Regions from separate parts of the Arthrobacter sp. ok909 genome, predicted to be linked through region 2. Evidence: riboswitches for the same ligand, from Rfam matches in the RefSeq annotation. Region 2 holds a riboswitch; each other region holds the start of a gene.
What was found. Region 2 has a riboswitch for S-adenosylmethionine ahead of BLR03_RS03635 (homoserine O-acetyltransferase MetX). Riboswitches for the same ligand answer to the same signal wherever they lie in the genome.
Positions count from the first base shown of each region.

Region 1: it holds a riboswitch for S-adenosylmethionine, as region 2 does, so the genes downstream of both, BLR03_RS15915 (DUF1737 domain-containing protein) here and BLR03_RS03635 (homoserine O-acetyltransferase MetX) in region 2, are expected to answer to the same signal.
Region 3: it holds a riboswitch for S-adenosylmethionine, as region 2 does, so the genes downstream of both, BLR03_RS03305 (aminotransferase class V-fold PLP-dependent enzyme) here and BLR03_RS03635 (homoserine O-acetyltransferase MetX) in region 2, are expected to answer to the same signal.

Region 1 is NZ_FNJS01000021.1:13,528-17,363, forward strand. It holds gene BLR03_RS15905 (glycosyltransferase family 2 protein) at 1-277, opposite strand, end outside; gene BLR03_RS15910 (ATP-grasp domain-containing protein) at 264-1,220, opposite strand; SAM riboswitch class IV at 1,591-1,705, shown strand; gene BLR03_RS15915 (DUF1737 domain-containing protein) at 1,742-2,053, shown strand; gene BLR03_RS15920 (rhodanese-like domain-containing protein) at 2,050-2,460, shown strand; gene BLR03_RS15925 (O-succinylhomoserine sulfhydrylase) at 2,461-3,669, shown strand; gene BLR03_RS15930 (glutamate--cysteine ligase 2) at 3,779-3,836, opposite strand, start outside.
Region 2 is NZ_FNJS01000003.1:51,455-55,290, reverse strand. It holds gene BLR03_RS03640 (MFS transporter) at 1-918, opposite strand, end outside; gene BLR03_RS03635 (homoserine O-acetyltransferase MetX) at 1,088-2,263, opposite strand; SAM riboswitch class IV at 2,275-2,390, opposite strand; gene BLR03_RS03630 (bifunctional o-acetylhomoserine/o-acetylserine sulfhydrylase) at 2,506-3,822, opposite strand.
Region 3 is NZ_FNJS01000002.1:242,230-246,065, forward strand. It holds gene BLR03_RS03300 (class I SAM-dependent methyltransferase) at 1-40, opposite strand, end outside; gene BLR03_RS03305 (aminotransferase class V-fold PLP-dependent enzyme) at 187-1,602, opposite strand; SAM riboswitch class IV at 1,637-1,750, opposite strand; gene hisN (histidinol-phosphatase) at 1,923-2,735, opposite strand; gene BLR03_RS03315 (ribosome small subunit-dependent GTPase A) at 2,812-3,836, opposite strand, start outside.

The DNA of each region.
Region 1 (3,836 bases), on a different contig from region 2:
CGTACCGCTCATACCGGCTCCCTTGGACTGACCGGATGCAGTCCGCCAGAAGCCCGCCCCCATTGTGCGCCGCCACAATGATGGACACGGTGGGCCACTGCTGCCAGAGAGTGGGCGCGTGGCGGCGCCGACGCCGCGCGGACCGCACCTCAAAAGAGAGGGCCAGCGCCAGGACGACAGCCGCTGTCACCGCCGCCGCCAGGACGGGCAATCCGATGAACACCAGGACGAGTTCCTGTGCCGGGCTGACCGGCACCGGCGCCTCACCCCAGGGCATCGGCGGGAATCGCCGGGCACCGCCGGAAGGACGCAGGGTTGAATGCCGGGAGCATGAACGTTGCCAGGACGGCGTCGAGCAGTTCGGGCGCCCACGTGCTGTTCGCCCCCAGTGTCGGGCAGACGCCCAGCACCACGGGGGTTCCGTCCGCGCGGCGGCGGATCTGGACCTGGACCGGGCCGGTCAGCCCGAGCGTGCGGACGGCGGCCAGGCCCAGCTTCCGCACATCGTTGGCCTCGGCCGCCGGCACCCTGCGGCTGACTTCGTCGCTGCCGGCCCGACCGTACGGGGTCTTTGTCTTCTCGAGGACCACCGCCACCGGCGCCATCGCGTTGCGGGGCGGCGTGCCGAACACCAGGGCCACATAGTCGGCGCCCGGGATGAACTCCTGGACCAGCTGCCCGGCCGGCAGGTTCTTCCAGCTGACGGAGCCGGTCCCGGCCAGCAGGTGGATGGCGTGGGTGCCCTTGAAAGTTCGCGGCTTGACGACGACGGGACCGTTGAGGTCGGCCAGGGACGCCGGCGCGGCGGCGAGGTCGCCCGGAACCCCGAAACGCGGGACCGGAATGACGGCTGCCTGCAACGCCCATGCGGTGAACAGGTGGTCGTTGGCGAGGGCCACCGCGGCAGGCTCGCCGACGATGATCCGCACGTCCCGGCCGAATCCGGCGCGGGCCGCAGCCAGCACCGGGAGTTCCACGGTGAGGGTCGGAATGATGACGTTGACGGCTTCCCGGTCCACCAGACGGCGCAGGTCCAGGACCATGTCCGGGTCCGTCGCCGGCAGGAGCCTGACTGCCGCTGCGGCGGTGGCGTCCTCGCCCTGCCGGGTGACGTCGCGGGCGTCGGAGCCGAGGCACGGGATGCCGCGGGCGGCGAGTTGGGCCGCGACGGTCCGGCCGGCGGCGCCTGCAATGCCAGTAACCAGTACGCGCGGGCCCACGTTTGCTCCATTCCGCCGTCACCCGCCGGGCCGCGGCTGCGGCTCCGGCGGTTCCGGCCACCGATTCACACAAAAAATTGAGGGACAGAAAACTGCACGCAGAGACAACTTGATCCACAGAAAACGTGGGACGGGCCGACGCGTCAGTCCGATCCCCTCAGTAGACTGCGCAAACTCCCGGCGGACACGAGTGGGCAGTACCCGAAACTGGAGCCCGCTACTACTCACCTGGGCGCCGTACCCGGCTCTCACCCCGCAACTCTGAGCTCTCGGTCCGCCGCGTGTGTCACCCCACGGGGGCGCGGTCCGGTTACGGAACATGACGACGGCGGCGGTGCGGGCCGGCGTCGTAAGTGTTACGTTTTTGGGGAGTAATGAGAACCGGTGCCAAGCCCTGACTGGCCGGTCGGCAACCCTCCCTTTCGCGGCGGGGTGCCTCAGGTGAATACTCGGCATATCGACCATTCGAGCTGCAAGCGTGAAAGAGGAGATCCGTCGTGCCCGACACATCCATACCCGCCATACCCGGTACAACAGCCGCCCCCGGCACAGCCCCGGCCGCGGCTTCCACCGGCGAGGACAAGCTGGCCTACCGCCTGTTCACCGGCGCCGACGACCGCGACTTCTGTGAGCGCGTGTCGGCCGCCCTGGCCGAGGGCTATGTCCTGCACGGAAGCCCCGCCGCCACCTTCAACGGCAGCACCGTGATCGTGGCGCAGGCGCTGGTCCTGCCGGCCGCAATTGCGAGCGCGGACGCCGCGGTGGCCAACGCCGTCGATGAACTCGACAGTGACGAATTTGGTGCCGAAGACGCCTTCGAGGGCCACGCATGAGCTACGCCGGAGACCTCAGCCCGCACGAGGCGTGGGCCAAGCTGGAGGCCGGCGCCATCCTGGTGGACGTCCGGACCGAGGGCGAATGGGCCCACATCGGCATCCCGGATACGAAGGCCACGGACAACGATCCTCTCTTCATCCAGTGGACCCTCGCAGGCGGGGTGCCCAACCCGCACTTCGTGGAACAGCTCCAGCGCCAGGCCCCGGAGGACACCGCCGTCGAGCTCGTGTTCCTGTGCCGCTCCGGCGCCCGGTCGATTGCCGCCGCCACAGCCGCGACGCAGGCCGGCTACACCTCGTACAACGTCCTTGAGGGCTTCGAAGGCGAGACCGACCGCTTTGGCGAACGCACCGTCAACGGCTGGAAGAACCGCGGCCTGCCCACCAACCTCGGAAAGATTTAAGTGACTTTCAATCCCGACGCCGCCGGATGGGCGGCCGACACCCAGGCCGTCCGCGGAGGCCTTGACCGTACAGGCTTCCAGGAAACCGCCGAGCCGATCTTCCTCAACTCAGGATTCGTCTACGAGTCCGCGGCCGCTGCCGAGCGCGCCTTCACCGGGGAGGACGAGCGCTTCGTCTACTCCCGCTACGGCAACCCGTCCGTCGCAACCTTCCAGGAGCGGCTGCGGCTGCTCGAGGGCACCGAGGCATGTTTTGCGACGGCGTCCGGCATGTCCGCCGTCTTCACCGCCCTGGGCGCGCTGCTGGGGGCCGGCGACCGGGTGGTCGCCGCCCGCTCGCTTTTTGGCTCGTGCTTTGTGATCCTCAACGAGATCCTGCCGCGCTGGGGCGTCGAGACTGTGTTCGTGGACGGCCCGGACCTCGAGCAGTGGAAGTCGGCGCTGTCCGAGCCGACGACGGCGGTCTTCTTCGAATCGCCGTCGAACCCGATGCAGGAGATCGTGGATATCGCCGCCGTGAGCTCGCTGGCACACGCGGCCGGCGCCACGGTGGTGGTCGACAACGTCTTCGCCACCCCGCTGCTGCAGCGCTGCGGAGACCTCGGGGCGGACGTGATCGTCTACTCCGGCACCAAGCACATCGATGGCCAGGGGCGGGTGCTTGGCGGGGCGATCCTGGGCACCAAGGAATTCATCGACGGGCCCGTCAAGCAGCTCATGCGGCACACCGGACCGTCGCTCTCCGCGTTCAACGCCTGGGTCCTGACGAAGGGCCTGGAGACGATGGCGCTGCGCGTCAACCATTCCTCCGCCTCCGCCCTGCGGCTGGCCGGCTGGCTTGAGCAGCAGCCCGCGGTCAGCTGGGTCAAGTACCCGCTGCTGCCCTCCCACCCGCAGTACGATCTCGCGGCGAAGCAGATGAAGGCCGGCGGCACCGTGCTCACGCTGGAACTCTCGCCGTCCCCGGGCCGCACCGCCAAGGAGGCCGCCTTCGCGCTCCTGGATGCGCTGCGGATCATCGACATCTCCAACAACCTCGGCGACTCGAAGTCCCTCATCACACACCCGGCCACCACGACACACCGCGCCATGGGCCCGGAAGGCCGCGCGGCAATCGGGCTCAGCGACGGCGTGGTGCGGCTTTCGGTGGGCCTGGAGGACGTCGAGGACCTGATCCGCGACCTCGGCCAGGCGCTCAAGCAGGTCTAGGACCGCCTCCCTCCGCGAGTTTGCGGTTCGCGGTTCGCGGCAGTGTTGCCCGCACAGCACTGCCGCGAACCGCTGCCTTTGTACTGGTTTCGCGCTCGGCGGGTTCAGCTCAGCCCCGGCGCACCCGGCCCAGCGATGGCTCCGGCTCGGCCGGCTCTCCGGCGGCG
Region 2 (3,836 bases):
GGGCACCACGGAGAAGTGGATGAAGTGGGCCACGAGCAGGAGCAGCAGGATCCGGGCGGTGTCGGCATGGACCACCGTCTTGAGGTAGGTGATAGAGAAGGTGACCACGAGGTAGTACAGGATGTTCTCCGCGAAGCGCAGGCCCATCGCGGTGAACACGCCGCGGGGGTAGCGGCGGAAGACCTCGGCAACGCCGTAGCCCTTGTGGCCTGCCTCAACTTCCTTGCGTGCTTCCAGGAAGATCGGGGCGTCGCTGACCTTGGTGCGGATGTAGTAGCCGATGAGGACGATCACGGCGGAGAGCCAGAAGGCGACCCGCCAGCCCCAGCTAAGGAAGTCCGCCGAAGACAGCACGGAGGACAGGATGAACAGCACCGCGGTGGCGAAGAGGTTGCCGAGCGGAACAGCGGACTGCGGCCAGCTGGCCCAGAAGCCGCGGGACTTGCTGGGGCTATGCTCAGCGACGAGCAGGACGGCGCCGCCCCATTCCCCGCCGACCGCGAAGCCCTGGGCGAAGCGCAGGAAGACCAGCAGCGCCGGGGCCCAGTAGCCGATCTGCGCGAAGGTGGGCAGGCAGCCCATCAGGAACGTGGACACGCCCACCAGGATGATGCTGAGCTGGAGCAGCTGCTTGCGGCCGAACTTGTCGCCGAAGTGGCCGAAGACCATCCCGCCGATCGGGCGGGCAACGAAGCCGACGGCGTACGTGAGGAACGCCGCGAGGATTCCGTCCAGTTCGGTCTGCGAATTCGGGAAGAAGGCCTTGCCGAAGACCAGCGTGGCCGCGGATGCGTAGAGGAAGAATTCGTACCATTCCACCACGGTGCCGGCCATGGAGGCCGCCACCACCTTCTTCAGGCCGGACGTCTTGACGTCGGGCTCGCCTGCGCGCGTCGCAGCAGCGTTTTCCGTGCTCATGAGAACTCCTTCGGTGTCGCCCTCGACACCCTGTGGACCATTGGGCTGAGATGTTGTGTGAGTTAGCACACACAGCGTTATTCTCAACGAGTATGGGTCCCGGTGCCGTGAGCCACAACGACCATTCGTGCAGAGAGCATCTGCAAAAATGCACAGCCATGAGCGGCTGCTAGGCGAAGAAATTGCTCCGCAACTGGCCGCTGAGCTGCCCGATTTCGGTGAGGAAGCCGTCGTGGCCGATCGGCGCCTCGATGATGTGCAGCTCGGGGCCCCCCGGCAGAGCCTCGGCCAGTGCACGGGACTGGGCGGGGAAGTACAGGCGGTCCGAGTCCACGGCCGCCACCAGGAACTCGGCCGTGGCCGGGGCCAGGGAGTCCCGGAGGCTTCCGCGCCCGCGGCAGACGTCGTGGCTCATGAGCGCCTCGGTGATGGCGATGTAGCTGTTGGCATCAAAACGCCGGACCAGCTTGTTGCCCTGGTGGTCCAGATAGCTTTCGACTTGATAGCGTCCGCGCCCGGCCAGCGATCCGGCCGCCAGGGGCGCCTCGGACTCCTGGGCGTTCCGGCCGAACCGGCCGTCGAGCTCGGCCGCAGAGCGGTAGGTGATGTGCGCGATCCGGCGGGCGAGGGCGAGCCCCGCTTCGGGTTCCGGGCCGCCGTAGTAGTCCCCGCCGTTGAAGTTCGGGTCCTGGCGGATGGCCAGGGTCTGGGCCTGCGCGAAGGCAATCTGTTCGGCGGTGCTGCTGGCGCCGACGGAAATCACGGCGCAGCGGCGGACCCGCGAGGGGTAGGTCACGGCCCACTCAAGGGCGCGCGCGCCGCCGAGCGAACCGCCCAGCACGGCGTACCAGCTGTCGATGCCCAGGGCATCGGCCAGCCGCGCCTCGGCGGCGGTCGTGTCCCGGAGTGTCACGAGCGGGAACCTCGATCCCCAGGGGCGGCCGTCAGGGGCCGGCGTGGAGGGTCCCGTGGAGCCGTAGCAGCCGCCCAGGATGTTTATCGATACGACGAAGTACTTGTCCGTGTCCACGGGGGCCCCGGGTCCGGCCAATTGTTCCCACCAGCCGGGTTCCTCGCTGGCGCCGCGGGTCACATGGGTGTCGCCGGTCAGGGCATGTTCAATGAGGACGGCGTTGGAGGCATCGGCATTCAGGGTCCCCCACGTCTCATAGCCGAGGACCACGTCCGGCAGCTGGACCCCGGATTCGAGCTGCAGGTCCCCGATCCCGAGGTACTGGACGGTCCCGTCCGGTACCCTGGCCGCTTGGGCGGCGGGGCTGGCGGAAACGGAGTTCCGGGTTGGTTTGGTTTCGGGTTCACCGCTGCGGGTGACGGCAATCGTCATATGAGGACCTAACTTCGCGCTTGCCTGCCGTCAGCTGACCGGCAGGCCAGGTCTTCACCCGGGGCACCCCGCCGCAAATGGAGGGTTGCCGGCCAGCAAGCCGGGGCTGTCGCTGGCACTCATGACCTTGTATGAGTGTACGAAACAGCGTGCGGAAATGACGAAGATTGTGACTTCCGTGTGACAGCCGGCGGCCGGCACTCCCCGTCCGCGGGAGGCCGGCCGCCGGTTGTCCGGTGGAGCTACGCGCTCTTGGCCGCGCGGAATCCGGCGTCGAGGTCCGCGAGGATGTCGTCAATGTGTTCCAGTCCGACCGAGAGCCGCACCAGGCCGGGGTTCACGCCCGCCACGGCCTGCTGCTCGGTCGAGAGCTGGCTGTGCGTGGTCGACGCCGGGTGGATCACGAGGGAGCGGACGTCACCGATGTTGGCGACGTGCGAGTGCAGCTCGAGGGCATCGACGAAGCGTTTGCCTGCCTCCGCTCCCCCGGCGATGTTGAACGCGACGACGGCGCCGGTCCCCTTGGGCCCGTACTTGCGCCCGCGCTCGTACCAGGGGCTGGACGGCAGCCCGGCGTAGGCGACGGATTCGACGTCGTCCCGAGCCTCCAGCCATTCGGCCACCTTGGTGGCGTTGGCCACGTGGCGTTCAACCCGCAGGCTAAGGGTCTCGATACCCTGGGCGATGAGGAAGGCGTTGAACGGGGACACGGCGGAGCCGAGGTCGCGCAGGAGCTGGACCCGGGCCTTGAGGATGTAGGAGAGGTTGGCCCCGAGCGCGCCGCCGGCGCCGAGGTCGCGGGCGTAGACCAGTCCGTTGTAGGTGGGGTCCGGGGTGTTGAAGCCGGGGAACCGCTCGGGGTCCTTGCCGAAGTCGAACTTGCCCGAATCCACGATCACGCCGGCGATCGCGGCGCCGTGGCCGCCGAGGTACTTGGTGGCGGAATGGACCACGATGTCCGCGCCCCACTCGATCGGCCGGATGAGGTAGGGGGTGGACAGGGTGTTGTCGACAATCAGGGGCACGCCGGCCTCGTGGGCCGCCTTGGACACGCCCTCGATGTCCAGCACGTCCTGGCGGGGGTTGGAGACCACTTCGCCGAAGAACAGCTTCGTGTTGGGCCGGACGGCCTCGCGCCACTGGTCCAGGTTGTCGGGGTCCGCGACGAAGGTCACGGAGATGCCGAACTTCTTCAGCGTGTGGGCGAGCAGGTTGTAGGTGCCGCCGTAGAGACTGGGGCTGGCGACCACGTGGTCGCCGGCCTCGGCGATGTTGAGGATCGCGAAGGTCTCGGCGGCCTGGCCGGAGCTGAGCAGCAGGGCAGCGAGGCCGCCTTCGAGGCTGGCCACGCGCTGTTCCACCGCGTCCTGCGTGGGGTTGCCGATCCGGGTGTAGATGGGGGCAAGTTCGGCGAGGGCGAAGCGGTTCGCGGCACTTTCGGCGCTTGGGAACACGAACGACGTCGTCTGGTAGATCGGGAGGGACCGGGCGCCGGTGGCGGAGTCCGGCTCCTGGCCGGCGTGGATCTGGCGGGTTTCGAAGGACCAGGCAGTGGACATTGTTGCTCCTGTCG
Region 3 (3,836 bases), on a different contig from region 2:
GCAGCTTGGGCCCGGCGTGCAGTTTGGGCCTGCCGTGCATTTTGGGCACGCTGTGCAACGTGCGATCTCCTTCGGGGAAGGTCCTGCTGGTTCAGGTACCTTTCGAATTTACCGCACGGGTGCAGTGCCTGATCCCCAGTGCCCGATCCCCAGCGCCTGGTCAGCAGCGCCTAGTCCAAGCAGCGCCTAGTCCAGGGTGCACGGCGCGGCGCCGGCAGTGCCGGGCGTGTTCGGCGCCCAGTGCGGGTAGCTGCGGGTGTCATTGGCCGGCACCCAGCGGCCGGCATCCACCACGTAATCCCAGCCGAGCCCTGTTTGCCGCAGTTGCCGCAGGCCGGCCAGCAGTCGCTCGGCATCCTCCAGCCGGGAGCCCAGGCCAAAGCTGGCCCGCAGGGAGCCGGCGGGCAGGCCGAGCCGCTTGAGCAGCGGGTGGGCGCAGAAGCGGCCGTCGCGCAGGCCGATTCCGTGTTCGGCGGACAGGTAGGCGGCCACCAGCCCGGCGTCGTAGCCCTCTACGGAGAAGTTCACGACGCCGATGGTGCCTGCGCCCGGCTGACCGTCGGCAAGCGACGAGTCGGCGAAGATCTGGTGCACGGTCACGCCCTCGATGCGCTGCAGACCCTCGACCAGGAAGGACCGGATGGCGTCCTCGTGGGCGTACCACTGTGCCGGGTCCAGCTCTGCGATCACCTGGGTGGCGCGGGCCAGTGCGGCCGCACCCAGGACGTTCGGCGAGCCGCCCTCGTGCCGGGCGGGTCCGGTGGTCCAGCTGACGGAGTCGAGCCGGGCGTCGCGGACGGCGCCGCCGCCGGCCAGGTGCGGGGTGCCGGCGTCGAGCCAGTCCGTGCGCCCCACCAGCACACCGGTGCCGAACGGGGCGTAAAGCTTGTGACCCGAGAAGGCGAGGTAGTCGACGTCGTCCGCGGCGATATCGATCCGCCGGTGCGGCGCCAGCTGCGCTGCGTCGACGACGATCCGGGCGCCGTACTCGTGCGCCAGCGCGGCGAGGGCGCGGATCGGCAGGATCTCGCCGGTGACGTTGGAGGCGCCGGTAACGGCCAGCAGGCTCACGCCGCCGCGTGCGAGCTCGTCGCGCAGGCGGTCGATGGTGGCCGCGAGGGTGGGCGCGGCCACGACGCTGCGGTGCGGGACGTTCTGCCAGGGCAGGAGGTTCGCGTGGTGTTCGATGTCGAGGTAGATGACCTCGCCGGCGGGCCGGCCGTCCTGCAGCGGCAGGCACCCGGCCAGCAGGTTCAGGGAATCGGTGGTGTTGCGGGTGAAGATCACGGAATCGTCCGGACGGCCGCCCACGAAGTCCCGCACGATGTCCCGGGCATTTTCGTAGACCGAGGTGCTGATCTGGGATGCGTAGCCGGCGCCGCGGTGGACGCTGGCGTAGTACGGCAGGATTTCGTTCAGGTAGGCCGAGACCACGGACAGGGCCGGGGCGGAGGCGCCGTAATCGAGGTTGGCGTAGCGGGCGTGGCCGCCCTTGATCAGCGGGGAATGGATCTCGGCGCCCGTGACGGCGGCGAGCGGGCGTGCGGCGGCGGCAAACCGTGCGTCGACGTCGGGGGCGGCGGGGAAAGTGGCAGTTGTCATGGGACCTCACTCGAACAGGACCCCACATCGTGGGAATCCGCGCTTGCCGGGTCCGTTCCGGACCGGCCAGGTCGTCACCCGGGGCACCCCACCGCGGCTGGAGGGTTGCCGGCCAGCAAACCGGGGTTTAGCGCTGGCACTCGTGACCTGCATCGAGCGTAGGACATCGGTGCAGCCGTGGAAAAGGCGGCCTCCGAATGTGAAGCGGTTTGTTACGTGCGCGCCGCAAAGCGCGCGTCGGCCGAAGAAACGGCGGCGGCGGCCCCGGAATGGGGGCCGCCGCCGCCGTTTGTTCGGTTGTTGTGAACGGTCGGATGATCCTAGAGGAGGTCGTCGAGTCCGGGGTTGAGCCGCTTGAGCACTTCCGAGTGGAGGATCGAGTTGGTGGCCAGGGCGTTGCCGCCGAAGGGGCCGTCCTCGCCCTCGAGCGAGGTGAAGCGGCCGCCGGCTTCGGTGACGATCGGCACGAGGGCGGCCATGTCGTAGAGGTTCAGTTCGGGTTCGCAGGCGATGTCCACCGCCCCCTCGGCCACGAGGCAGTAGGACCAGAAATCACCATAGGCGCGGGTGCGCCACACTTCCTCGGTAAGGCCGAGGAACTCGTCCAGGTTTCCGCGTTCCTTCCAGCCGCCGAGGCTGGAGTAGGACAGCGACGCGTCCTCGAGCTTGGAAACGTTGGACACTTTCAGCCGGGTGGCGGAGGCCAGGGAGCGGCCGGTGTAGGCGCCCGCGCCCTTGGCCGCCCACCAGCGCTTGCCCAAGGCCGGCGCGCTGACGACGCCGACCACAGGTTCGCCCTCGTCAACGAGGGCGATCAGGGTGGCCCAGACCGGGACGCCGCGGACGAAGTTCTTGGTGCCGTCGATCGGGTCAATGATCCAGCGCCGGGAGCCGTGGCCGGAGCTGCCGAATTCCTCGCCCAAGACCGCATCGCGCGGCCGGGAACGGGAGAGCTGGCCGCGGATGGCCTCTTCGGCGGATTTGTCGGCGTCGGTGACCGGGGTGAGGTCGGGCTTCGTCTCGATCCGAAGGTCCAGCGCCTTGAAGCGGCTCATGGTCTGGGAATCGACGGAATCTGCCAGGACATGGGCAAGGCGCAGGTCATCGTTGTAGCTCGAATCGGTTTGGCTCATGGTTCCAAACTACCGTCTAAGCGGGCGGGCCGCCGGGAGGCCGCGGTACTGCGCCGCGGGCCGGTGAGGGGCCGCCTTAGGACACAGTGCCGAGTTCCTTGGCGTCCTGCGCTTCCATCCGCGGGTCCGTGCCCAGCAGCCTGCGCAGGGAGGCCAGCCGTGCTGGCCCGGAGGGTCCCGCATGCCCGGCCGCAACCCAGGCATCGACGCCGCAGTTGACGGCGGTGGAGTCGTGCTTGCAGCCGCGTTCGCAATCGTCCGTGCCCGGTTCCAGGTCCGGGAAGGATCTCAGGATCCGGTCCGGATCCACGTGGGCAAGCCCGAAGGACCGGATGCCGGGGGTGTCGATGATCCAGCTGCCGGCCGGGGCATCGTTGACTTTGAGCGCCAGCGCGGAGGAAGACGTATGGCGGCCGCGGCCGGTCACCGCGTTGACGCCTCCGGTGGCACGTTCGGCCCCGGTCAGTGCGTTGACCATGGTGGATTTGCCGACGCCGGAATGGCCCAGCATGACGGTGACCTTGCCGTCGAGGTAGCCGCGGAGCTGCGAGACGGCGTCCTTGTCGAGCCGGGCGGAAAGGCCGTCGTCGGAGCGGGCGTCGATGCCTGATGCGGCGGAGTCCGCCGTCTTGGAGATGATGACGGGGAAGTCGAGGTGCGTGTAATTGGACAGCAGCTCGGCGGGATCCTTGACGTCGGCCTTGGTGACGAGCAGCAGCGGCTCAATGCCGGCGTCGTACGCGGCCACGAGCGCGCGGTCGATGAAACCGGTCCGGGGCTCGGGATTGGCCGCCGCCACCACCACCACGAGCTGGTCGGCGTTGGCCACAACGGCCCGTTCGATCGGATCGGTGTCATCGGCACTGCGGCGCAGCAGCGTCTTGCGGTCCAGGATCTTGACCAGCCGCGCGAGGGTGTCAGGTTCACCGGTGACGTCCCCGACGAGGGAGACGAAGTCGCCGGCCACCACGGGATTGCGACGCAGTTCCCGGGCCCGCGCGGCGATGATCTTGCGTTCCTCGGGGGTGCCTTCGCCGACGACGGCGGTGTAGCGGCCGCGGTCAACGGTGATGATGCGGCCCGTGACGGCGTCGTCGTAGC